One region of the Rhizobium sp. BR 250 genome, then DNA from elsewhere that is predicted to be linked to it. Evidence: riboswitches for the same ligand, from Rfam matches in the RefSeq annotation. Region 1 holds a riboswitch; each other region holds the start of a gene.
What was found. Region 1 has a riboswitch for cobalamin ahead of nrdH (glutaredoxin-like protein NrdH). Riboswitches for the same ligand answer to the same signal wherever they lie in the genome.
Positions count from the first base shown of each region.

Region 2: it holds a riboswitch for cobalamin, as region 1 does, so the genes downstream of both, metE (5-methyltetrahydropteroyltriglutamate--homocysteine S-methyltransferase) here and nrdH (glutaredoxin-like protein NrdH) in region 1, are expected to answer to the same signal.
Region 3: it holds a riboswitch for cobalamin, as region 1 does, so the genes downstream of both, QD336_RS03530 (CbtB domain-containing protein) here and nrdH (glutaredoxin-like protein NrdH) in region 1, are expected to answer to the same signal.

Region 1 is NZ_JARWKW010000003.1:423,260-425,518, reverse strand. It holds gene QD336_RS07355 (nucleoside triphosphate hydrolase) at 1-196, shown strand, start outside; cobalamin riboswitch at 330-553, shown strand; gene nrdH (glutaredoxin-like protein NrdH) at 866-1,087, shown strand; gene nrdI (class Ib ribonucleoside-diphosphate reductase assembly flavoprotein NrdI) at 1,100-1,498, shown strand; gene nrdE (class 1b ribonucleoside-diphosphate reductase subunit alpha) at 1,486-2,259, shown strand, end outside.
Region 2 is NZ_JARWKW010000006.1:233,336-235,594, forward strand. It holds gene metE (5-methyltetrahydropteroyltriglutamate--homocysteine S-methyltransferase) at 1-1,344, opposite strand, end outside; cobalamin riboswitch at 1,442-1,654, opposite strand; gene QD336_RS12140 (ATP-binding cassette domain-containing protein) at 1,725-2,259, opposite strand, start outside.
Region 3 is NZ_JARWKW010000002.1:103,672-105,930, forward strand. It holds gene QD336_RS03520 (hypothetical protein) at 152-466, opposite strand; gene QD336_RS03525 (CbtA family protein) at 471-1,181, opposite strand; gene QD336_RS03530 (CbtB domain-containing protein) at 1,193-1,375, opposite strand; cobalamin riboswitch at 1,537-1,777, opposite strand; gene QD336_RS03535 (c-type cytochrome) at 1,982-2,259, opposite strand, start outside.

The DNA of each region.
Region 1 (2,259 bases):
CGGTAGCTTCGATCTCACCATTTTTGTGGGTCCATCCGTCGCAGTGCTTGAAGAGAGGCTGCGTAACAGATGGCGAGGCTATGGTCTCGATGACGCTCAAATCCACGCCAAACTGTTTGAGAACGATCTTCCCAACGGAAAAAGGGTGATCGAAAACGCCCGCCCCGCCGATATCCACATCGATATCTGGGAATAGGTTAACGCTTTCCCGTCCCTAAGCCACAAAGCGCATTTGCCGTTAAGCCTTTGTTGGCCATGTGTTGAATCTTTTTGATCCACAGGGTGGGGCTTTTGTGTGTCTATTCATTGACGTGAAAATTTCCTCATATACTATATGTGGTGTTCGAGGTTCTTCCGATTCGCAAGGATTGGGAGCTAAGACGGGAATTCGGTGCGTGATGCCATCATGGCGGAGCAAGGCCGAAACTGCCCCCGCAACTGTAAGCGGTGAGCATCGTTCCAATTTGGGTCACTGGGGCTGAAAGCCCCGGGAAGGCCGGAATAGATGTTGTGACCCGCAAGTCAGGAGACCTGCCTTGAGCGCAAACGTCCACGGGCGGGGTGTCCGGAGGAAGGTGTATGACGCAAATGATTTGCGTACGCCCTTTTCTGCCCCCTCCAGAACAAGCTTCGGGGTGAAGTCATGCCAGTGCATTTCTTTAAGTTGCTACGCTCGTCGGCGTAGAGAGTGATTTTGCGCGGCTTGCAGCGTTTTCAGGAAAACCGGACCCCGGTTTCGATCCGGAGATGCGACAAGTCGCCTGGGCTGCGCGCCTCACCTGAATGACAGATCCACCGCCACCCGATTGCGATTGCAGTCGGCAATGTTGAGCCGTGTCCGAAACCGGCTTCGAGAGAGGAAATTATGACCGTCACCGTTTACAGCAAGCCCGCTTGCGTCCAATGCACCGCCACGTATCGTGCGCTCGACCGCATCGGCGTTCCCTATGAGATCATCGATATTTCCGAAGATGCGGATGCGCTCGATCATGTTCGGGGTCTCGGTTACATGCAGGTTCCCGTCGTCGTTGCCGGCGAACGGCATTGGGCGGGTTTCCGGCCTGATATGATTGGCTCGATTAGCTGAGGCGGCAGGGCGATGGGTCTGATCGTCTATTATTCCAGCCGCTCTGAAAACACCCATCGTTTCCTTCTGAAACTGGGACGGCGTCTGTTTCGCCTGCCGCTCGGCGCCGAGGAGGACGTGCCTCAGGTGTCGGAGCCCTATGTGCTCGTTACCCCCACCTATGGGGGCGGCGGCACCAAAGGGGCCGTGCCGAAGCCGGTCATCCGGTTCTTGAACGAGCCCTCCAACCGAAATCTCATTCGCGGCGTCATCGCGGCGGGCAACACGAATTTTGGCGCAGCTTTCGCATCCGCCGGAGACATCGTCTCGCGCAAATGCGCAGTGCCGTTTCTCTATCGCTTCGAGCTTCTCGGCACGGAGGAAGATGTCGCCAACGTCAAACATGGATTGGAACGATTTTGGACACGCTGACCTCAAGCGCGCTGCGCAAGGACGCCAAACAGCCCGTAGCCGCAAGCCAGAAACCGGTTGAGACGGGACTGGATTATCACGCGCTGAACGCGATGCTGAACCTCTATGACGAAAACGGGAAGATCCAGCTCGACAAGGATCGCCTGGCCGCCCGGCAATATTTCCTCCAGCACGTCAACCAGAACACGGTATTTTTCCATAACCTCAGGGAAAAGCTCGATTATCTGGTAACGGAGGGATATTACGAGCAGGAGGTGCTGGACCAGTATTCCTTCAATTTCGTGCGTGACCTCTATGACGAGGCCTATGCCCGGAAGTTCCGTTTTCCGACCTTCCTCGGCGCTTTCAAATATTACACCTCCTACACGCTGAAGACCTTTGACGGAAAACGTTATCTCGAGCGTTACGAGGATCGCGTCTGCATGGTTGCGCTTGCGCTCGCGCGCGGTGATGAGCAGCTTGCCCGCGATCTGGTCGATGAGATCATTTCAGGCCGCTTCCAGCCGGCGACGCCGACCTTTCTCAACGCCGGCAAGAAGAGCCGCGGCGAGCTGGTGTCGTGTTTTCTGCTGCGCGTGGAAGACAATATGGAAAGCATCGGCCGCTCCATCAATTCGGCGCTGCAGCTTTCCAAGCGCGGTGGTGGCGTGGCGCTCTCCCTGACCAATATTCGCGAGGCCGGCGCGCCGATCAAGCAGATCGAAAACCAGTCTTCCGGCGTCATTCCGGTGATGAAGCTGTTGGAAGACAGTTTCTCCTAC
Region 2 (2,259 bases), on a different contig from region 1:
GATGGCCTGCGATTGCAGCTTCTGCCGCTCGGCAAAGGCGCTCGCCCGTTGCCTGTCGGCGGCGCCGATCGTCGCGATGCGTTTTTGAACGGTGGTATCCGTTACCTTTGGCGAGGATGCACGTGCGGCGACCGCCCGCGAGGCCGCTTCCAGTTCCGGCGCAACAGTGGCCCTGCCCTCACCCAAAGCCCGGCCGAGCGTGGCAAGCTCGCCGAGCTTCTGGGTGGCAAAAGACAGCCAGCTCTTCAGATCGGCATCGAGGCCGGTTTCCAGTTCGAGATCGACCGGAACATGCAGCAGCGAGCAGGACGGCGCGATTTGAAAGGCCGCCGCACCCCGTTCGGCAATGGCGGTTTCCAGCTTGCCGATGATCGCGGCGAGATCGGCACGCCAGATATTGCGGCCGTCAATGACGCCGAGCGACAGGACGCGGTTTGCGGGCAAGACCTTCAATGCGGCCTCCAACGCTTCGGGCGCGCGCACCAGATCGAGATGAAGACCCGCGACCGGAAGCGCCGCGACGGCCTGCAAATTATCCTCAAGACCGCCGAAATAGGTGGCGATGAGGATTTTGAGATCAGGCGCGGCCTTTGACAGAGCCTGATAAGCGACGGCAAGCGCATGGCGTTCGCCCTCTGAAAGATCCAGCACGGCCACCGGCTCGTCGATCTGCACCCAATCCGCCCCGGCGGCGCGGAGACGACGCAGCAGTTCTTCATAAACGGGCAGCAGCTTCGCCAGAAGATCGAGCGGCTTGAAGGCCGCCTCTCGCGCCTTGGCAAGCTTCAGAAACGTGACCGGGCCGAGGATGACGGGTCGTGTGTGAATGCCGAGCGCTTTAGCCTCGAGGAAATGGTCGACCGGTTTTTGCGAGGTAAGCACGAAATGCTGCTCCTCGGAAACCTCCGGCACCATGTAATGATAATTGGTGTCGAACCACTTGGTCATTTCCAGCGCCGGAACGCCCTGGCCATGATGCGCATGTCCTTCATGAACGTGGTCGCAGCCGGCATGGGCCTCGCTCTGACTTCCGCGCGCCATGGCGAAATAGGTCGACAGGGAGACATCTCCGCCCGTCCATCCGTAGATCGACGGAATGGCCCCCACCATCACGGCCGTGTCGAGCACGTGATCATAGAGGGAGAAATCATTGGAGGGGATAAGGCTGATCCCCTTTTCCCGCTGAAGCGCCCAGTTCTCGGCGCGCAGCCTGCCGGCGGTTTCGAGAAGGTCCGTTTCGGAAATCTTTCCGGACCAGAAGCCTTCAAGCGCGAACTTCAATTCACGATGACGGCCGATCCTCGGAAAACCGAGCGATGCGACTGGAATGGTCTTGTCTGGCATTGTCATACCCCATTTGGTTGGGGGGCATGGGTAAAGCGGACGCGTGCAGGCCCGGCCTTGCCGAACCATTGCGCAACCACCGGGACACCCCGCCCGTGGACGTTATTTTGTCCTGGCAGGTCTCCTGGCTCGCGGGTCGCCGCCTTTGCCCGTCTTCCCGGGGCTTTCACCCCAGTGACGTTGTGGACAAAGGCTCGCCGCTTACAGTTGCGGGGGCAGCTCCGGTCTTGCCGATCTTCGGCGCACCGGATTCCCTCTTAGCTCCGGGCTGAAACAATCACCCCGGAGAACCATGACACCCGCCATTCTCAACAGGGGTGTCACAATGTCAATAGACATAAAGAAATCTTTATATCTTTATTTGATTGAGACCAACGATCTCAGAATGTGACCGCGCCCGGTCCCGGCACCGCGCCCGATGGGACCTTGCCCAGAATGATCATGCCGAGAACCTCGTCCTTGGTCACATCCTGCGTGCGGGCATGGCCAACCACCTTGCCATTCTTCATCACGAAAACCCGGTCGGCCAGATCGAAGACATCGTGAATATCGTGGCTGATGAGGAAGATGCCGATGCCCTGCCGTTTCAGCTCCTTGACGAGATCGCCCACCTGCGCCGTTTCCTGCGGCCCGAGCGCTGCCGTCGGCTCGTCCATGATGAGGATGCGGGCATCGAACAGAATGGCGCGGGCGATGGCGACGGATTGCCGCTGGCCGCCCGAAAGCGCTTTCACCGGCTCCTTGAACCGCCGGAAATTGGGGTTGAGGCGGCCCATGACCTCACGCGCCGAGGCTTCCATGGCGACATCGTCCAGCGTTCCCCATTTCGTCTTCAGCTCGCGGCCAAGATAAAGATTGGCCGCCGCATCGACATTATCCGCCACGGCCAGCGTCTGGTAGATGGTCTCGATGCCG
Region 3 (2,259 bases), on a different contig from region 1:
CCCTCCACTTCCCCGTCATTCCGGCCTTGAGCCGGAATCCAGCCAGCCCAAGTCCTTGGGCTGAAAAAGACTCTTCTCGCCGCCGCGCAGACGCGCGTCGACTGGATCCCGGCTCAAGGCCGGGATGACGGAGGTGGGAATATCGAGCCAGTCAAGACTGATCAAGCACCCGGCAAACGCGAGGCGCCGACGCATCGCCCTCACCCGCTATCGCCCGGCGAATATCGCGGCTGTTCAGATGCAGGCTGCGGCCGGCGGGTAAATTCGAGCGTTTTATCTTGCTGAGCGCCGCAGCGGTAAAGGCGGCCTCGTGATCATGAAAACAGGCGAGAGCCGCCTCGCGTCCCGGGGTTGCCCCGAGGATTGCCTTGAAGGCAAGCCGGTGCACGGCGCAGGGCGCGTCGTGACCGGGAACGGCAAAACGCAGCGCATCGAGTTCCTCACTCCATTCCGCTGCGTCCTGCATGGGCTTATGCCTGCTGGAAGCGCTTCAGGAAAAACGCGCTCAATGTGCCGAGCAACGCCCAGAAGACGAAGCTGGTGATGGTGGCGGCAACGATGAACTGACGCTCCAGCGGCAGCGGTGCCAGCGCATGTTCACCTTCCGGCGGCAAGGGCGCACCCACCACATGCGGCGCGACGATCAGCACCAGCGCCAGCACAATGGCCCAGGGTTCACGGCGGAAGGCGATGAGCGCAATGCCGCCCGCGGTTGCGGCAACGGTTGCGAGCCACCAGATCTGCCGTGCCTCAAGTGCGGCGGCCGGGCTTCCCGGCAGTTCCGGCGGCAGGCCGATCATCGGGGCCAGCATGACGGCGGCGAAGCCGGCGACGCCCCACAAAAGCCCTTCACGCCAGCCGGTATTGGTGCCGCGCAAGGAGATGAGGCCGGTCAGCACCAGCGCATAACCGATGGCGGTCAGCACATTGGCGGCAACCGTATAGGCGGTGCGCTCGAAACCATCGGCCGGGGCCCAGGCCTCGTCATTATGCTCATGGGCGGGAACGGCAGCGCCGGGCGCCGGCGCATCATGGCTATGCGGCGCTTCACCGGCGCTTTCATAGGTTTCCGCCTGCAGGATGAGCGGCGTGGTGCCGAAAGCCTGCATGGCAGACACGGCGAAACCGCCGAGAATGCCGACGAGAATGGCGGTAAAGACGATATTGCGAAAAGATGACATGCCGTTTCCCCTCAATGGCAGGGGAAGGCATTGGCATGGCGCGTGTCATGCGCGGCATTGTGAACGGCTTCCACATGGGAAAAGCCGACAAAACCGACGACGAACAGGCCAAGCACGATCGCCGTCAGCGATTGCGCGAAGCTGGCTGTTTTTGCAGACGCGGCTGAATTGGCCGTATTCTGGTTGATGGACATGGTGACCCCTCTCCGGCGCGACCCCGCGCCTTTGGACACGGCCGAACGGCACAAGCCGCAAGACCACATGCGATATACTTCACCACGGGGATACGAGACTGACACAGGGAGGCATTGATCCCGCCGCCCTGAAATTCCGCTCTTCCGGACACCCCGCCGGCATGGATATTTCCGTGATGGCAGGTCTCCTGGCTTGCGGGTCAAAACCTGAAACACCTTCCCGGTATCGCCCTCACCCTGCTCGGAAACTCCGGTTCCGGGCGAGATGGCTTGCCAGTGGCATTTCGTTTCAGGCTCTCCGCTCACAGTTGCGGGGGCAGCCACGAATGAGGATTTCTCCCTATCGTGTTCCCTTTTCACCTTCCGGAACGCCCGGAAGGAACCATCACAGGGTTGTTATCCGTCGGGTGCGGGCGGGAGTCAATGGCGGCAACACGTTTGATGTGCTCGCGGGGTTGCCATTGGGCCTATGTGCAGAGTTTTCCCGTCACCCCGGACTTGATCCGGGGTCCAGCGCGATCAAGTCCTTGATCGCAAGACACTCTTTTCACGGCGTAGACGCGCCGTGGCTGGATGCCGGATCAAGTCCGGCATGACGGCTGAGGGTTACCGCGCCGGAATGGCCTTCAGATAGGCGGCAATCGCATCGCGGTCTTCGGCTGTCAGATGCGCCATGTTCTGCTGCACCTTGACCATGGAGCCGCCGACGCTGTCGAATTCCGGGGTGAAGCCGGTTTCCAGATAGCTGGCAATATCGGCTTCGGCCCAGCTTCCGATGCTTTGCGAACCGGGCGTGATATCAGGAATGCGGCCTTCGCCTTCCGGATTGGGGCCGCCGGCCAGCCACTGATCCTTCACGAAACCACCAAGCGCATTGCGCGGCG